DNA from 4 places in the Bacillus sp. KH172YL63 genome. Region 4 is predicted to be linked to each of the others. Evidence: riboswitches for the same ligand, from Rfam matches in the RefSeq annotation. Region 4 holds a riboswitch; each other region holds the start of a gene.
What was found. Region 4 has a riboswitch for cyclic di-GMP ahead of KH172YL63_RS03730 (methyl-accepting chemotaxis protein). Riboswitches for the same ligand answer to the same signal wherever they lie in the genome.

Region 1 (4,482 bases), 1.2 Mb from region 4:
TGGTGACAGTGAACAGAAGTATAGGCTGATTGCTGAGAATATGTCGGACTTAATCAGCATCATTGATGCCGAGGGGAACTTGCTGTACGCATCCCCGTCCCATGAAGCGGTACTCGGATATAAAGAAGGCAGATACTCAGAAAATCTGAACGTCCTGCAATACATCCATCCAGAAGATGAAGCAGTCGTGATCCAAACTTTGAAATATATGATTAACAATAAAAAACCCCTCGAGATTGAATTCCGCTATAAACATGTGAACGGTGAATGGATGTTTTTAGAGACTTCTGCGACACCCATCCTGGGAAAAGACGGGGAAGTGGAACAAATCATCGCGGTCGGCCGTGATATGACAGAAAAGAAAAGAGCGGAAAAGCTCCTGTGGAACACTGAGAAATTGGCACTGGTCGGGGAATTCGCTGCAGGGGTTGCACATGAAATAAGAACACCGTTAACGACGATAAAAGGATTCATCCAGCTTTTTGAACAAGGAGAGCTGAATGATGAATACTTTACATTCATATACGAGGAGTTTGAACGGATGGAAGAGATTGTTTCTGAATTCCTGACATTGGCGAAACAAAAGCCCGTCCAATTGCAACAAACAGCTCCCGGCAAGTTGATCGAAGAGGTGCTTAACTTTATGTCAGCGGTAGCCCGCTTAAAAAATGTCCGGTTATCTTCAACGATTGATAAAGAAATAGGTCCCATCCACTGTGATATCAACCTCATGAAACAAGTATTGATTCATTTATTAAGAAACAGTATCGAAGCTACGCCTGATGGGGGAGTGATCGACGTCTTTGCGAAAGAAACCAAGGGGTATGTGATATTCAGGGTCGAAGATAATGGAATCGGAATAAGCAAAGAGCGGATAAAAAAGCTCGGAGAACCATTTTACAGCAACACGGAAAAAGGGACGGGCCTCGGATTGATGCTTTGCTTCCGTGTCATCCAGCAGCATAACGGATCAATCAAAATCGAAAGTGAAGAGAACCAGGGTACAACGGTTGAAGTTATATTGCCTAAGAGACCCTTCACGTTAAGTGAGAATGGATGAATCCTGGATGTATATACAAACTATAAGGGGTACATGTCCATGTTATATAAACGAGAGGAAGCTTATCGCTATACATTTCCACAGCCGGTTCCCTGTAGGTTCTCGATCATAAGTGTGGGCCAACTCAGGGCCAGGACGAGCAAGGGAAAAGGTGAATTGATCGACATCAGTCCAAATGGCTGCAGGTTCAGCGCCGATTTTTCAATCCCTGTAGAAAAGAAGGTACTCGTGCAGTTGGAAATGAGGATACATGAAGCCCTCCTGGTGGTAAACGGGGTGCTCGTGTGGAGCAGATCAAACGGAATCACACGATTTTATGGAGTCGAATTTGTGAAAAATGATCAATTAAAGACATTGATTACAGAAGAAGTGAAACAGGTTGTAAAAGCAAACGAACGGAACAAATGATGAAGGACACCTTCGATAATGGCAAACTTATTGAAAAATAAGGACGCAAAGCTACGGGTCTAAGGCATGAGCTACGATCGCCGGGTTACCGAAAAGGATTGGAATGTATGAAGAGGGGAGCGATAAAGCTGCCTTTATTCAAGCAGACCCACCAATCTTTTTGGTGGGTCTTTTTGCTTACTTGAAAACATGATTAATAAGGAGGAATGAAGGATGACGGTTGAAACACGAACTGGCGCATTGGAAGATCATATCAAAGCAATATTGGAATTAGTAGGTGAAGATACAGAGCGGGAAGGTCTTATTGAAACACCCAGGCGTGTAGCAAAAATGTATAGGGAAGTATTTGAAGGAGTGGGGGTCGATCCGGAAGTGGCGCTGACCACTACATTTGAGGAAGCGTATGAAGGGATGGTTGTGGTCAAGGATATTACATACTACACCTTTTGTGAGCATCACCTGATTCCGTTCTTTGGAAAAGCCCATATCGGCTATATTCCGGATGGAAGAGTTGTCGGTTTAAGTAAGTTTGCGAGACTCGTAGAACTGGTGTCCAAACGTCCGCAAGTCCAAGAGCGGATGACCCGTCAGATGGCTGAAGCGATCATGAACGTCCTCGAGCCGCAAGGAGTCATTGTCAGTGTGGAAGGTCAGCATTTATGCATGTGTGCCCGTGGGGTAAAGAAGCCCGGGAGTGGGACGGTCACGACAATCAAGAAGGGTTCTTTTAAAGAAAATGATGCCCTTGTAACGGAATTTGAACGGGCATTGGCGAGAGACTAAGAGGAGGGATTGCATGCTTTATCTATCCAGGAAGTTATACTTTTCCGCTCTTCACATGTACAGGATCGAAGAGTGGAGCGAAGAAGAAAATCAGCGAGTATTCGGGCCTTGCAGCAATCCGAGCGGCCACGGTCATGATTATACGCTTGAAGTCATGGTGAAAGGTAAGCTGAACCGTGAGTCGGGAATCGTCGTTAATATTACAGACATAGACAAAGTCGTGAAATCATTTGTTTCAGAACAAATGGATGGAAAGTTCTTAAACAAAGAAAATGATCATTTCACGGAAAACATCCCGACCACTGAAAATATTGTCTCATTCATATGGGACTCATTGGATGGAAAAATAGACAATTGCCAACTTCATAAAATCCGCTTGCATGAAAACAACTTTTTATATGCTGAAAAGGAGGAAGGATCGATGGTCCGCTTAACCCGAAAGTATCATTTCTGTACTGCCCACCGGCTGCACAGTGAGCAATTGAGCAATGAGGAAAACCTGGCCATATTCGGGAAATGCAATAACCCGTTTGGACATGGACATAACTATTACCTTGAAGTGACGGTGCATGGCACGCCGGACCCGGTAACGGGGATGATCGCCAGTCTCTCAGAAATGGACGAAATCGTAGAACAAGAAATCATGAAAAAATTTGACCATAAGCATTTAAATTTAGATACGGAAGAATTTAAACATATCAACCCTACATCGGAAAATGTCGCAGTGGTGATATGGGAACTCCTGTCTTCGAAACTATCAAACCTCTTTAAAATCGGATTATACGAGACAGAAAAGAACTATTTCGAGTACTGCGGGGAAGAGGATGTGCGACATGGGGCATAGTGGAAGATTAACCGGTAAAACGGTCATGATCACGGGAGCGAGTAAAGGAATCGGTTATGAAACGGCATCACTCCTTAAGGAAGAAGGAGCTAACCTCGTGCTTGGAAGCAGGAGCATGAAAGAAAACTTGAATGAACGTGTACTCGAATATCCCCTTGATGTATCAAATGAACAATCTGTAAAGGATTTTACAGAAAAAGCGGTGGAGCAGTTTGGCACCATCGATATTTTGATCAACAACGCGGGGGTTGGAGTATTCGGGAGTGTATTGGATACAGACGTTGAGGACTTTGATCACATGATATCCACAAATTTACGGGGAGCTTTTCTGCTATCTAAATATGTGGGGAGGATCATGACCGAGAAAAGAAAAGGACATATCCTCAACCTGGTTTCAATCGCTGGTACGTCTGCTTTGCCTGGATGTGGAGGGTACTCGGCTTCTAAATTCGGTCTTCTCGGGTTAACCAAAGTGATGCAGGCAGAACTCCGTCAAGAAGGCGTACAGGTGACAGCCGTCATACCGGGCGCTGTCAGCAGCAGCTTCTGGGAAAAGATCGACCCGAAACCGGATATGAGTGCAATGATTCCAGCAGACGTTATCGCCAAGCATCTACTCTCTTTACTGACGCAGCCAGAGGGAGCATATGTCGACGAAATAACGATCATGCCGCCGCTTGGCATTTTATAGGGGGATATAACATTGAGGCGTCTATTTAAGAACGTATTTAAAGACACTTCACTCGATGATCAGCAACCGGCCTTACCCCCGGACATGACCTACAAAGACCTTCAATACAGAACAAAGAGGGGGTTTCTTGCGAAAAAATTAACTGAGTACGCAGGGATGGGAGCGATGGAAGGCGACGACTTATTTTATCGATCCATCTCAATGGACAGCGAAGCAGAAAGAAACGGAGAGTACGGGTTCTTTCTCGAAATAAGCGAACAGATGCTTGAATGGGCTGATGAAGGAAGTGACCTTCGAGAAGAAATCCATCGATTGACCATAAGGCCCGAAATACAAAATGCCATGCTGAAAGCGTATGAAATGTTTAAGGAAGAATTGTTCTCTGAAAGGAAGAGCTCGGAGCCGGTTGAGAACGCTCTTTCGTTAGAAGATGAGAAGTGGAAGGTATACAGGGACGTCATCCTCGCTTCCACCCAGGGAAAGCTTCTTCTCCTGTTGGAAAAGGAACTGACCGGATATAAACAGGGGCGTATACTGGCAGAAGGAACGATCCACATATTCTCCGACATACCGAGATGCAGAAAGCTCGCCCAGCAGACGCTTGAGGAAATGGGCTACAGCAACGCTTCGATCATGAGCTGGCTCCTTGTCCTGTCAGAAGCGATCACCAATACGATCAAGCATGGTGAAGAAGGA
Region 2 (4,482 bases), 960 kb from region 4:
AGTGAAAGAGCTGCAGGCGAAAATCAAACCGTTCCTGCTGCGCCGGACAAAGAAAGATCCGGAAGTCGAACTGAACCTCCCTGAAAAACTCGAGCAGAAGGAATATTGCCATCTGACTGCCGAGCAGGCTGCCCTGTATGAACAGCTCGTGAAAGACACGCTCGCACAAATCGAGACGGTGAGCGGGTTCGAACGGAAAGGCCTCATCCTGCAGATGCTGAATCAGCTCAAGCAGCTCTGCAACCACCCGGCTCTTTACTTAAAAGAACCGGATCCAAAGTCGATTCTGTCCCGCTCTGAAAAAATGCAGAAGCTCAAGGACATCGTCGAGACCGCCTTGGAATCCGGGGAAGCGTGCCTCATTTTCACCCAGTATATCTCGATGGGAGAAATGATCCAGGACGTGATGAAAAAAGAATTCGATATCAAGGTACCATTCCTGAACGGAAGCATGGCAAAAGGTAAACGGGATGAACTCGTGGATAAATTCCAAAAAGGCGAGTTCCCTGTATTCCTCCTGTCACTGAAAGCAGGCGGCACCGGATTGAACCTGACCGCTGCCAACCACGTCGTCCACTACGACCGCTGGTGGAACCCGGCCGTTGAAAATCAGGCAACAGACCGTGCCTACCGGATCGGACAAAAACGCTTTGTCCATGTCCACAAGCTCGTTTCCTCAGGAACACTGGAAGAAAAAATCGATGCCATGCTGACGAAAAAGCAGGCACTGAACGACGAAATCATCCGCAGCGATCAGTGGGTGACCGAATTGTCGGATCAGGATCTGGAGTCGTTATTGGTGTTGGAATAGATGATAAAGCCTCTTTCCTTAGCGGGAAGGGGCTTTTTCTCGTCATAAAAAAACACCAGCCTCCCTCAGGAAACCGGCTCAATCATGAAGACATGCAGGGGAACGACTCACTTTGCTTACATCACACATTTATTTCTAATGAGGAAATACAGAGGAAACATACGGTGAACCATTGGAATTTGAGACAGAACTTATAGGTTGGATGATGCGTCTGGAAATTCTAGGTGGGGCTTTTTCAGGATGAGGTTTTCAGCACCGGATTCCGGTACTCGTAGCCTTGTTCAAGGGCAGTCACGCGCTGGGATAAGTAGAAATTTTCGACGTTCAATCTAGCGACTTTTTTGATGAGATCTTCTGTCAATCTCTCCATCCGGTCAATTCGTTCTTCAAGGTCTTGCAGTTTCGCCACGGGTCTCTCTCCTTTATGAAACAATATTAGAACGGTAATTCGATCGGCTCTTTCTTCGTCGTTTCCGGTGCTGAGGTTGATGCAGGCTTGTTGTCGAGGAACCGGACATTTTCAGCGATGACTTCGGTTATATACGTTCGCTTTCCTTGGTCATTGTCATAATAACGGGTTTGGATGCGCCCGGTTACACCGACGATGGAACCTTTCCGGCAGTACCTTTCCGTATTTTCAGCGGCACGGTCCCAAATCGTACAGAGGACAAAGTCCGTATCCACCTGGCCTTTTTGATTCTTGTAAGGCCTGTTAACGGCGACCGTTACACTGAGTACAGATTTTCCTTCCGTCGTTTTTCTTGCTTCCGGGTCTTTGGTCAGCCTCCCCACCAGGGTCACTTGATTGATCAATGTGTTGTGTTCCCTCCTTTCTCTAAAGTTGCTCTCATCATACCTCTCACCCCCATTTATTGTAAAATCATGAATTTCCGAAATTCGAGGCAAAAATGCGTTGAATTTGCCAAATTCGCCTAGGTGAATTTCACCACTTTTCATCAAAAATTGGCCTCAAAACACAAAATTGCATGTTTCGACGATTTTTTTTCATCGCTCAATGTGTTAGGGAAACATTTATGGCTGTGATATAATTTGATAAAAACCTTTAAATGGGAGTTGTTCGTTCATGAAAACCTTTAAAGTGATTTCACTGCAGGTCGTGGAAAATGATGAACTTCATGACTTTGACATTGTGGACGGTCTGATCATCAACAAGGAAGATCGACAGGGTACGTGGCTTGTCGAAACATATTTATCAAATGAACACATCCGGTTCTTTCAAAAGGCAGAGCAAAGTAAAGAGGACTTGGAAATCCAAGTCGTCATCTCCCATAAAGCCAATGATCCTGCCGCTTTCATGACGTCGATCCGTTGCATCAAGGAAATGGATGACCATATCAGCATCATGTTTGAAGGAAAATTGAAGAAACAGCGGAACGAATATGCCGAAATCCTTCTCGACGACCTTGTACAAAAGGGGTATGCAGGGGACGAATTGATTCGCGAGTTCCGGGAGAAAATGATCTCCAAACCAAGGATTCCCGCATCGGCAAAACCTAGGTTATAGTATGTAAAATTCTTCTAGAGCAGATGAATGGGGTTTGATATAATGAGGATAATCAGGTTATTTTCTTCATTTATCAGGGAAATAACCTCTATAAAGAACCTTTGAGGCAGGTGTGCTCATTTGATTGGAGAGAGAGTAAAGAAGTATCGTAACCAAAAGAAAATGTCTATGAATGAGCTTTCTGAAAAAGCAGGCATTGCCAAATCATATATCAGCTCTATTGAACGGAATCTCCAAAAAAACCCGTCGATTCAGTTTTTAGAGAAAGTATCCGCGGCTCTCGGGATTGGCGTAGACGCCCTATTATATGATGAACCGGAAAATCAAAACATAGATGGAGACTGGTTAAAAATTGCTGAGGAAGCCATGGACTCTGGTATCACAAAGCAGCAGTTCCGTGAATTCATCGAAGCCAATAAGTGAAATAAAGAAAGACTTGCGAATCGTCGCAAGTCTTTCTTTATCTTATAACACTTTATGCTCGATGCCGGAATCACAGGGATGATTTTGCAAATATTCCCTGATTTGCTCTTTACTGATGCCCGCCTCTATCGCTTCTTTAATCAACTCCACCCATTCAAGATCCACATCTCTATTCACCAATGTGATTACCTCCTAAAATACAATCAATGTATTCCAGGCAACCCAGCCGTCATAGTATTAATATTCCTGGTCATGGGTGAATGTGGCGAGACTCTGGTTAATTACTATTAATACGGTAGACCTGTGATTTTGCGTCCCCACCTTTCAATGGGTTTGCCTTTAGCTGATACTTGATCATTACCCTATTTCTTACCACCATAATACCATTCTCACTGATAGATTTTAAGAAATATCCTTCATCAATTTGATGTGTTTTATTACATTAATTGACAAAAATCTGAAATCATCCACTTTTATGAATAGAAATTCACGAAAACAATTGAAGAACTTGTCGAAGATTATAGATATCTTTTCTGCTGCTTTTGGTAGGCTTCCAGCTTTTTTCTGAGAGGATACAGATTTTGAGGTTTTAAGGTCGAGCGATACAATGGAGAAGCCGTTAGTTGATTTCCGCAGGAAGGGCATACCCATTCCCCTGATTCAGAGCTGCTGAAGGAAGATCTGGAACAACGGGTACATATTTTTTTATACATTTCCTCACCTCATTTTTGATATATGGAATGATCAATTTATCTGAGATGGTTTTCTTGTATGTAACGGGATTGTTCATTATTGCGAACTCTTACTTTAACTTTACCCTATGTAATATAAATTTGGAATAGTTTTCTGAAAATTCATTAAAAAAAGAGGCGACCTTAAGTCACCCCCTTCATTTACTATTCGTCTTTATGATCCTCATCCTGCACATCAATATCATCTTCTATGATATCTTCTTCAGGCGTATTATTATCCTTCGTGGCATCTTTATCGCCTTCCACGTTTTTGTCCTCAGACTCTGGATAATTCTCTTCGTTCATGTCCCCATCCTCTTCCATTGGTGCTTCATCTTCCGGAGGAGGCTCCTGGTCGGCATTACATCCTACTAAAAGCATTGCGGCAAACACTGATCCGCCGAGAATCGATAATAATTTTTTGCTCATGATGGTGACTCCTTTCTCAAGTGGAATAAGACCGTTGCGTTGGTCTTTTGTTAGCTTTCCCATAAAATGATTTTAGTTGCACGGTGAGGAAGAATTTTCACAGGGAAAGAATTGGTTTCACTTGAGGGGAGGTATAAAAAAAAGGATTGGCATGTATTGAAACACGCCAATCCCGTTATACGGTCTACTGTTTATCTCCAAGGGCAAACATCATTTCAAGCTCGCAAGCGACTTCGCCGTCAACTGTCGCGACACCTTTTCCTTTACCGATCGGCCCTTTAAAGCGGATCATTTCCACCTCAAGCCTCAGCTGATCCCCAGGCTTCACCTGACGCTTGAATCGGCATTTATCGATGCCTGTAAAGAATGCCAGACGTCCACGATTGTCTTCCACCTTCAGCATCGCAACAGCCCCAACCTGCGCCAGCGCTTCCACGATCAGTACGCCAGGCATCACCGGGTAATCAGGGAAGTGACCATTAAAGAACTCCTCATTCGCAGTCACATTCTTGATCCCAACTGCCTTCTTGCCTTCCTCCACCTCTAAAATCCGGTCCACCAAC
Region 3 (4,482 bases), 550 kb from region 4:
CGTATGGGAGAAGTAATCCTTGTCTTTCATATCCTCAGACTTCATTTCAGCTACATTTGATAATTCTCCGTCATACTTTAAAGCGCTGAGTCCATTCTTTTTCCGTTCCTGATTCGTCAGGTCAATCACCTGTTTTGCAAGGCTGTTTGCTTCAGAAGATTGCGACTCCTGTTGCTTGGACTGTTTGTCCGATGGTTCAGGTTGTGCCGTATCGGGCTGATTCGGCTGACGTGCTTCTTCATTGCCGGGAGTGAATTCCTCACCGGGATCCAGATGCGTGAATTCCCGCAGGGTCCCGTTCGGATCGATCGGAGCGATGAATCGGTGAAGGGCGATACGCTGTCTTTCATTGATATCCAACGCGTCCCTGTCATTGTTTCCATATGATACCGGGTCGTACGTGACGTTCTGGGTATCTGTCAGGGCGTCGTTTGAATCGTTATTGTTACAGCCAGTCATCATCATGAAAGGGATGACGGCACAAATGCTCAAGGTAAATAATCGTTTGTTCATGTGAGTTCCTCCAATAGTGTTGATTGCCTCATAAAAAGGCTTTTAACAGTCTTTAATATGTGCGTTGGCCACGTCTGTTATCCTGTTAAAAATAGGGTTTGGACCGGTTGAATTCAAGTCGGAAAGGGTATAAACGTACTTGTAAGGCAGAAAATAATGACCAACCCATGAAAGGAAGTGAACATCCATGGAATATACACCGATGCCCCCATCTTTTTACGAACAGCCGACATTGGATCTTGCGAAGGCACTGCTCGGATGCGTGTTGGTGAAAGAGACAGAGGAGGGTGTTGCCTCCGGTTATATCGTGGAAACGGAAGCGTATCTTGGGCCAGAGGACAGAGCGGCCCACAGCTATGGGAATCGACGGACGAAGCGGACTGAAATGATGTTTCATGAAGCCGGACGGATTTATACATATGTCATGCATACCCACTGTTTGGTGAACGTGGTGAGCGGAGAGAAGGAGAAGCCGGAAGCGGTGCTGATCAGGGCGGTCGAGCCCCTTGATGGACTGGAGCTTATGGCTTTGAGAAGGCCGGGACATGCCATGAAGAACTGGACAAGCGGACCCGGGAAGCTGACGAAAGCGTTGGGCATTACCATGAACGATTACGGGGGAAGCTTCCTCGAACCGCCCCTGATGATCATTGAGGGCGATCAGCCTGTGGAAGTGATGGAAGGAAAACGGATTGGTATCGATAATTCGGGGGAAGCAAGAGATTATCCATGGCGATTTTGGATAAAAGACAACCCCTATGTTTCTAAATAAGGTGTTTATTTAAGAATTTTCTAACAAATAGGATAAAATACACCCCATAAGTACTAGTTATGTGGTATATTTTTCTTATAACAAACTTCAGAAAATGACAATTCGAATGGGGGCTTTGAACCTAAATGACAGATGGGCGCTTACATTTAGGGGAGCTAGTAGCGCAACCGACCACATACGAACGCAGGATCATTGCGTTTTTGTGTGGTTTTTTTCATGAGAAGAGTCAAAAAAAGGCTGTTTTCGCATAGATTGTTGCTATTATTAGACGTTCATGTGAGCATCTTCGTTAATTTGAGACTGTGGAATGAAAAAATCTCCATAGTAATGAATCAAGGCTAATGTAGTTGAAATACGTTGATCAAGACTATTCAAAAGGTGAATAAGAAGTTAAATCAGTGAATTTTTGGTTTTTATCTCCGATGGTTGATTGGAACGGAGGATGCTCGACTCCTGCGGGAACTGATGGACAGGTGAGACCCCGCAGGACAAAGTCCGAGGAGGCTCACCGTCATCCCCGCGGAAAGCGAGCATCTGGAGTGGAAATCAACCGCATCTGACTCGTCTAAAAGCCACAATGTTTACGAAAATAGCCAAAAAATAAAAAGAGAGTATAGGGGTCCTATGAACATCTTTACAATTTTTCAAAATGACTTGATCTATCATGATTTCCAGCCTTTATATGAGTTGGGTGACCATCGCACCCTCTATGCTTATGAAGGCCTGCTTCGTAACAAGTATAATGAAAATCCTGAACGCGTGTTTCAATCGGCCATGAAAGCGAATATCCTGTATAAGCTTGATACCCTTTCCATCACCAAGGCCCTTGGAAGCTTTTCGGCGGAAGGGCTGAAGGATTGTAAGCTGTTCCTGAATATTTACATCACCACGATTCTGCATCCAAGCTTTCACACTTATTTCCACGATCTCATGAAGAAGTATCCGGACATCATCGGCCGCCTTGTACTCGAGATCAACGAATCGAGCGCAGAGGAACTGTGGCAGAATCCACTGTTAAAGAGTTCTCTTGCAGAACTGAAGCAGTTCGGTGTATGGTATGCCATCGATGATTTCGGACAGGGCACTTCCTCCATCAAAAAGGCGATTGAGTATGAGCCTGAGATTATCAAGCTGGACCGATATTTTGCAATGAATCTGGCAGAGGACACGAAGAAACAGCGGTTCCTTTCTTTCTTCAGTCAGTTTTACAGCAAGGATACCGTCATCGTGCTCGAAGGAATCGAAACAGTGGAGGATATGCAGGTGGCGAAGGAACTCGGCATTTCGATCGGACAAGGCTACTACCTTGGTAGGCCGAGCCAATTATTGGCGTAAAAAAAGAAGGGTGCTCCTTAATATGTGGGAGTGGCCCTTCTTTTTATTAAGCTCTATTCGCATTTATTGTTGTTATTGATAGAGGTATAGAAGTTAATGTGAGCATCTACGGTAATTTGAGACTGAGGAATAAAAAATTGCCATAGCAATGGATCAACGTAAATGTACTTGAATTACATTAATCACTACTATTCAGAAGATGAACAAGTAGTTAATCCAGTGAACTTTTGGTTTTTATCTTGGATGGTTGATTCTCGCTGCAGATGCTCGACTCCTGCGGGAACTGATGAACAGTATGAAATGCGGAGGAGGCTCACCGCCATCCCCGCGGAAAGCAACCGCATCTTGCTTGTCTAAAAGCCACAATGTTTACGAAAACAGCTTTTTGTTATGTAATTGTCAGATTTGAAATAAAATTGAAAAATTTTAACATTTCCATTAAACTGTGGGAAAAGATAAAAAAAGGGGGAAGGGATACATGAGGATGGTCATGTTTCCAATCAAGTTCGTTTTTTACTACGTCCTTGGCCTGATCGGCATTTTAGCGGTCAGTATCGCGCCGGAAGTGTTCAAAGAGAAGGGGATGTATAATCTCATAGGGTATTTGGAGGGGTTCATCAAATTCATTTTCGTCTTTTTGGACGGTGAAAATTGGAGCTATTCCTATAAAGGCGTCACCGTCGATTTCTTGGACATGCTGTGGGGACCTTATGTATACTCTCTGCAGGTCATCCTCGGTGCCCTGGGGATCGGCCTGGTCCTTGCCTTCATTCTGGCGATCATCACCGTGTTCCTGCCACGACCGTTGACCTCGTTATTAAAGAAAGTGTTAAATCTCCTCGAGACAGTCCCGGATTTAATGTTTGCCTTCATGCTTCAGCTGATGATTGTGTATGTATTTAAGCATTTCGGCGTGGAGCTTATGAATTTCACAGAGTTCAGGGAGGAAAAGGTATTCCTTGCACCGATGATCACCCTGTCGATCATCCCGATGATCTCTTTCTTCAGGATCCTCCTTTTCATAATGGAGGAAGAACTGCTTAAGCCCCATATTGAATTCGCCCAAAGTAAGGGGATGTCCAAAAGCAGGATCCTCTTTGCCCATGTAATGAAGAATATTTCACCGAGCCTTTTCTATCACGGGAAGCTCATCATCTGGGGAACGTTATCAAGCCTATTTATCATTGAAACGATTTTCAATATGAAAGGCATCACCTATTACGTTGTCCATGACTTCCGTCCGATGGTGATCGCCATTTCCTTAATCATGATCTACACGCCCTTTTTCTTCATTTACCAAGGGGTTTACTTATGGATCGATCACGGAAGCGGCGAGGACCATTCCAAGTACAAGCGAGATAAAACGAAATGGAATGAGTGGAAAATCTGGGGCTTCCTGTCTGTCGTCAGAAGGCTTTGGTGGCAGCATATGCATAACGGCAAGTTTGCCGTCGGCTTCAGCGTGATCTTCGGCATGATCGTGACGAGCTTCCTTTATTCCATCCTGAAAGAAGAGCCGGTAAAACACATCAACTTCATGCAGAACGATGAAGGAAGGATCATCAGTGCCCCGCCCCATAAACCGTTCGGGGAAATGATCCTTGGATCGGACTTCTTCGGATACAGCATCTTGGATCAACTGATTGTTGGGGCGAAGTACACGCTCTTGTTCGCTTTGATTGTGGCGTCCATGAGGGTCGTCGGCGGATTTTACCTTGGAATTGTGTATCATTTCCACTTGAAAGAGGCGAGGAAGAACTGGTTAGACCGCATCGTGGACTCGATTCACTTCCTGCCGTTAAGCCTGATTGCCTACCTTCTGTTAAGGCCTGTCCTCTGGGGATTCCCGGTTCTTGGCTGGG
Region 4 (4,482 bases):
TTGGTTTAAATAGAACCTAAAAATGAGGGGGGAGATTCTGATGAATATTAATAAGAAAAAACATGACAGGATCATCAAACCCCGTCATGTTTTTTAGTGTTAATATTTGAATCGATTTACAATGACCTGTAATTCTTCAGCTAAGTGAGAAAGAGAGGAAGCTGCGTTTGATATTTCCTCCATGGCACCCAATTGTTCCTGGGAGGCTCCGGCCATTTCTTCGGTGCTTGCTGATGTTTCCTTTGCACCGGTCGCTAGATTGACAATCGTATGCTGAATGACTTCGGCACTTGCCGTCAATTGCTGAGAGGCGGCAGCCACTTCCTGGATTTGGGTTGTGACTTGTTCCACAATGTTCAAGATTTCACTGAATTGAGTGGATGTTACATCCGCAAGATTTATTCCGGATACTACATTTTCCTGTACAGTGTTGATATTGGTTTCTGTGCCTTTTGATTCTTCTTGGATTGACGAGACCAACACTTTTATATGACCAGCTGACTTATTGGTTTCATCTGCAAGTTTGCGGACTTCTTCTGCCACAACGGCAAAGCCTTTTCCGTGCTCACCGGCACGCGCCGCTTCAATGGCTGCGTTCAGCGCCAATAGATTGGTTTGTTCTGATATGTCGGTGATGAGAGTGGAAATATTACTGATCTCTGTTGTACTTGTTACGAGTGCCTGTAATCCTGTGCCTGCTTCCTGGACAGAACGATGGATGATGCTCATCTGATCAGACATATTATTCATGGATGCTGAACCGATTTCAGCCTTTTCACCCAAGAAAGATGACTTTTCTGCGATGCTGCTTGTATTCACTGCGACACTTGAAAGGCTTTCTAAAATTTCAGTGATGGATTCAGAACTCTTCTCTGTCATGCTTTGCTGATTTGAGTTCGTCACTGCGATTTCTCCCATCGCAAGTGACATCTGTTCTGTTGTAGATTTAGATTGCTCTGCGGTAGCCGATAATTGCTCTGATGATGCTGCAACCTGCTCCGAAGAACTGCTGATTTGCTTAATGATCTTCGCAAGGGAGTGGAGGAAAGCGTTGAACGAAAGAGCGAGCTGTCCGAATTCATTTTTACTTTTTACCACGATTTCTTTTGTTAAATCCCCTTCTCCTTGAGCAATTTCTTCAAGCTGTTTGTTTAAGCTTTTAAGCGGAAGAAGAATTGAACGTAACAGGAGGATGCTTAACCAGATTCCAAGAGTGACGGATAGGATGGTGACAGCACCAATAATCCATTCACTCACTACACCGTACTGATGGATTTCATCCTTTAAACGGTTCACGTCATTATCTAAAAGGTCTACCAGTTCATTGACGGAAGGATCTAAAACATCCTTTCTTACTGACCTTTCTTCCCCGAAGTGAAGGGACTGGGCCTGGTCTGGGCTCGAGGCGGCCAGTGATATAACCTCCTGGTTCAAAGCCATATACTTGGTCACATTCTCTTTAATATCTTCTACATTTTTACTGTAGCTTTGTGTATGGATGATGGATTTGATTTCATCAAGGTCGGAGAAAATGTTCTCTGCTTTCTCATTGATTGACTCAATGAATTTCGGATCTCCTGTGATAAGAAATCCCCGCTCGTCATTGGATATGCCGGCAAGCTTAAATTGAATATCCTTAATATCATTTTCAAAAGCCATTTTATCTTTTAACACTTCGTTTTTATTAATCGTCGTTGTAATGATAAAAATCGATGCCACTCCAATTAAAAGTAGCGCACTGACTAAAATAGAGATAATGCTTAATAATTTTGTCCTGATCTTCAACTGTCATCTTCCTTTCTCCTGTGGGATTGGTGGAACGAAAAAAGGCCAATTAAACAATACAGTTCAATCAGCCGGTTGCGCTACTTGCTCCGGATTATCCAAGCGCCCATTTACAGATAATCGTTCATCGCATCCAATTATTCTATTTCAATAAATTTATCGACAAAATTAGACAAAGTTTGATGCTTTTTATAAAATATTTATGACTAAAGTATGAACAGGCCATTTCTTGTTCATAAGACCACTTATAATGGAGAAAATAGCATACTGTTAGGAGATTTTTTAAATATTTCTTAAGGGGAAATGATTTCTGGATGAATGATCAGCAATTGGAACTGTCTAATATACTTGAAGAATGTCAGGGGGAAATACGTTCGAGACTATACTTGGAATTACCGGCCGAAGAGTTGGCCAAAATGGTGACAGACAAAGTAACCGGTCTTCAGCTCAATCACATCCTGCAGGATATGTCCATCATTAAAAGGAGAGGCGGGGAGCCCTGCCATTATGTCATCCGTCTGCTTTTGCCGTTCATTGAACGTGAACATGGAGAACTTAATTTATTTAAAAAAAGAAAACGCACTTGAAGAATCCTGTTGCTTTATGGAACAGGATTTTTTTATCAAAAAGATCCCTTCTTGACTAAGTACTTTGTTATACTATATACTGGTAGTGAGTGATACTAAGTACGATGATATCAATGAGCTCACGGGGGTGAACAATTGGAGAATAATACAGAATTACTCAAAGGGGTTCTCGAGGGGTGTGTGCTTGAAATCATCAGCCGGGGAGAAACGTATGGCTATGAAATCACCCAGCAGCTGAGAGAGCTGGGTTTTACCGATGTGGTGGAAGGCACAGTTTACACCATCACAATGCGCCTAGAGAAAAACAATCTGGTTGAAATCGAAAAGAAGCGATCGACAGTCGGACCGCCGAGGAAGTTTTACACACTGAACGAAGCTGGCAGGGAGAAGCTCCAGTCCTTTTGGAGAAAGTGGGATTTCCTCACAAGCAAAATGAATGAAATCAAAACGATGGAAATGAAAAGGAGAGATTAAGATGAAGTTTATTGAAAAAGTAATCGGAAGTTTTGCTGATAAGCGGGAATGGAGGGAAATGGAGGCCCGTTCGAAGAATCTTCCGAGTGAGTATCTTCACGCTTACAACGCGATCCAAAAGTATATGTGGACTGCTGGCGGCCCTGTTGACTGGAAAGAAACCAGCCGTATCTTTAACGGCATTCTTGATTTGTTCGAAGAAGGTGCGGCCGAAGGAAAGAAAGTGACTGACCTGACGGGAAAGGATGTTGCGGCTTTTTGTGATGAGCTTGTGAAGGACTCCGAAACATGGAAGGATCAGTATCGTAAGAAGTTGAATTCTACGATTGATCGGGGGGAGTAGAGCAGGAGCATTTCACACTGGCAGAAATTTTTTTTGCATCAGTAGTAAGTGATACTTATTAGTTAAATTTTTCCTTTATCTGGTTTATCTTATTTGCTATGATGTAAACAGAGATGAACGAAAGGGGAATCTATAGGGTACATGTGGAACTTGTCATGATTGGGTAACTGGATAAAGGCAGTTGCGTTCCTTTTTGGAGGAGGCGTTTATTTGTCTATCTAAAATCATTCAAGGGATACATGATGTGGCCAATGATCTCCCCATTGCCAGGCAGTTACCTCTGTGTAGCTGTTTTTATTTTTGGGAAAACAATCATCTCGATTGACGGATCATCATGTCCCTATTTTAGGGGGATTTTATATGAAAAACGAAATGGAAGAAAAGTTGTCAGGGGGAAATGTTTCAAGCGTCTATCGTTTGAGAGACACCGTTCGACGTGCAGTAAAACCTGAGAGTGGGAATATCCATCAGCTCCTGAAGCACTTGGAGAGGAAAGGATACAATCATGCGCCGAAATTTCTTGGAATTGATGAACGGGGCAGAGAAATATTATCCTTTATTGAGGGAGAGGGTGGTAACTATCCTTTGAAGGAATATATGTGGTCCGATGAGTCTTTAAGAGAAATTGCGAAAATGATGCGCCTTTACCACGATGCCGTCAGTGATTTCCCGGTGCCTGATGATTGGCAGCCGATGGACAACACGCCTGACCCGGTGGAAGTGATCTGCCATAATGACTTTGCCGTTTACAATATTATTTACCAAAATGAGAAACCGGCGGGGATCATTGATTTCGACGTTGCCGCACCTGGACCGAGGCTGTGGGATATCGCCTATACCCTTTACACGTGCATTCCGTTAAGCAGGCATTATCATAACGAAGCAGGCGAGGCCGTTCACTATGATGAAGGGAAAGATGCTGCAGGGAAAAAGCAAAGGATAGAAGTGTTCTTTGAAGCGTATGGGATGGAAGGAATCGAAAATGGTTTCGTAGAGATGGTCATTCGTCGGCTGGAAGGATTATGCCACTACATGAAACGAAAAGCAGCCGAAGGGGACAGTGCCTTTCAAAAGATGATCGAGGAAGGACATTACGATCATTATCAAAAAGATATAGCATTCATACGTCAAAACGGGAACGACTGGCGATAAAAGGAGAGGCGTGATCATCTACGATCACGCCTTTTCCTTATTCACGATTTTCTCCAAAATGTCTCACAATCTGCTTTTTCCGCGATGTTGAACTCAATCATCTTTTCGAGCAATGAGTAATCAACAGCTCGATCCCACGGG

Region 1: it holds a riboswitch for cyclic di-GMP, as region 4 does, so the genes downstream of both, folE (GTP cyclohydrolase I FolE) here and KH172YL63_RS03730 (methyl-accepting chemotaxis protein) in region 4, are expected to answer to the same signal.
Region 2: it holds a riboswitch for cyclic di-GMP, as region 4 does, so the genes downstream of both, KH172YL63_RS20500 (anti-repressor SinI family protein) here and KH172YL63_RS03730 (methyl-accepting chemotaxis protein) in region 4, are expected to answer to the same signal.
Region 3: it holds a riboswitch for cyclic di-GMP, as region 4 does, so the genes downstream of both, KH172YL63_RS01115 (EAL domain-containing protein) here and KH172YL63_RS03730 (methyl-accepting chemotaxis protein) in region 4, are expected to answer to the same signal.

Annotation. Positions count from the first base shown of each region.
Region 1 is NZ_AP022842.1:3,798,427-3,802,908, reverse strand. It holds gene KH172YL63_RS19455 (EAL domain-containing protein) at 1-1,060, shown strand, start outside; gene KH172YL63_RS19450 (PilZ domain-containing protein) at 1,100-1,468, shown strand; cyclic di-GMP riboswitch class I at 1,479-1,561, shown strand; gene folE (GTP cyclohydrolase I FolE) at 1,682-2,251, shown strand; gene KH172YL63_RS19440 (6-carboxytetrahydropterin synthase) at 2,265-3,095, shown strand; gene KH172YL63_RS19435 (SDR family oxidoreductase) at 3,085-3,786, shown strand; gene KH172YL63_RS19430 (ATP-binding protein) at 3,799-4,482, shown strand, end outside.
Region 2 is NZ_AP022842.1:4,040,176-4,044,657, forward strand. It holds gene KH172YL63_RS20475 (DEAD/DEAH box helicase) at 1-811, shown strand, start outside; gene KH172YL63_RS20480 (hypothetical protein) at 1,047-1,220, opposite strand; gene KH172YL63_RS20485 (single-stranded DNA-binding protein) at 1,247-1,624, opposite strand; gene KH172YL63_RS20490 (YwpF-like family protein) at 1,896-2,336, shown strand; gene KH172YL63_RS20495 (helix-turn-helix domain-containing protein) at 2,457-2,759, shown strand; gene KH172YL63_RS20500 (anti-repressor SinI family protein) at 2,802-2,936, opposite strand; cyclic di-GMP riboswitch class I at 2,973-3,107, opposite strand; gene KH172YL63_RS21895 (TFIIB-type zinc finger domain-containing protein) at 3,278-3,472, opposite strand; gene KH172YL63_RS20505 (hypothetical protein) at 3,656-3,919, opposite strand; gene fabZ (3-hydroxyacyl-ACP dehydratase FabZ) at 4,104-4,482, opposite strand, start outside.
Region 3 is NZ_AP022842.1:199,155-203,636, forward strand. It holds gene KH172YL63_RS01105 (CAP domain-containing protein) at 1-513, opposite strand, end outside; gene KH172YL63_RS01110 (DNA-3-methyladenine glycosylase) at 701-1,285, shown strand; cyclic di-GMP riboswitch class II at 1,387-1,467, shown strand; gene KH172YL63_RS01115 (EAL domain-containing protein) at 1,910-2,620, shown strand; gene KH172YL63_RS01120 (ABC transporter permease subunit) at 3,099-4,482, shown strand, end outside.
Region 4 is NZ_AP022842.1:747,704-752,185, forward strand. It holds gene KH172YL63_RS03725 (hypothetical protein) at 1-13, shown strand, start outside; gene KH172YL63_RS03730 (methyl-accepting chemotaxis protein) at 100-1,785, opposite strand; cyclic di-GMP riboswitch class II at 1,846-1,929, opposite strand; gene KH172YL63_RS03735 (hypothetical protein) at 2,100-2,372, shown strand; gene KH172YL63_RS03740 (PadR family transcriptional regulator) at 2,508-2,846, shown strand; gene KH172YL63_RS03745 (DUF1048 domain-containing protein) at 2,848-3,189, shown strand; gene KH172YL63_RS03750 (phosphotransferase) at 3,550-4,341, shown strand; gene KH172YL63_RS03755 (iron chaperone) at 4,383-4,482, opposite strand, start outside.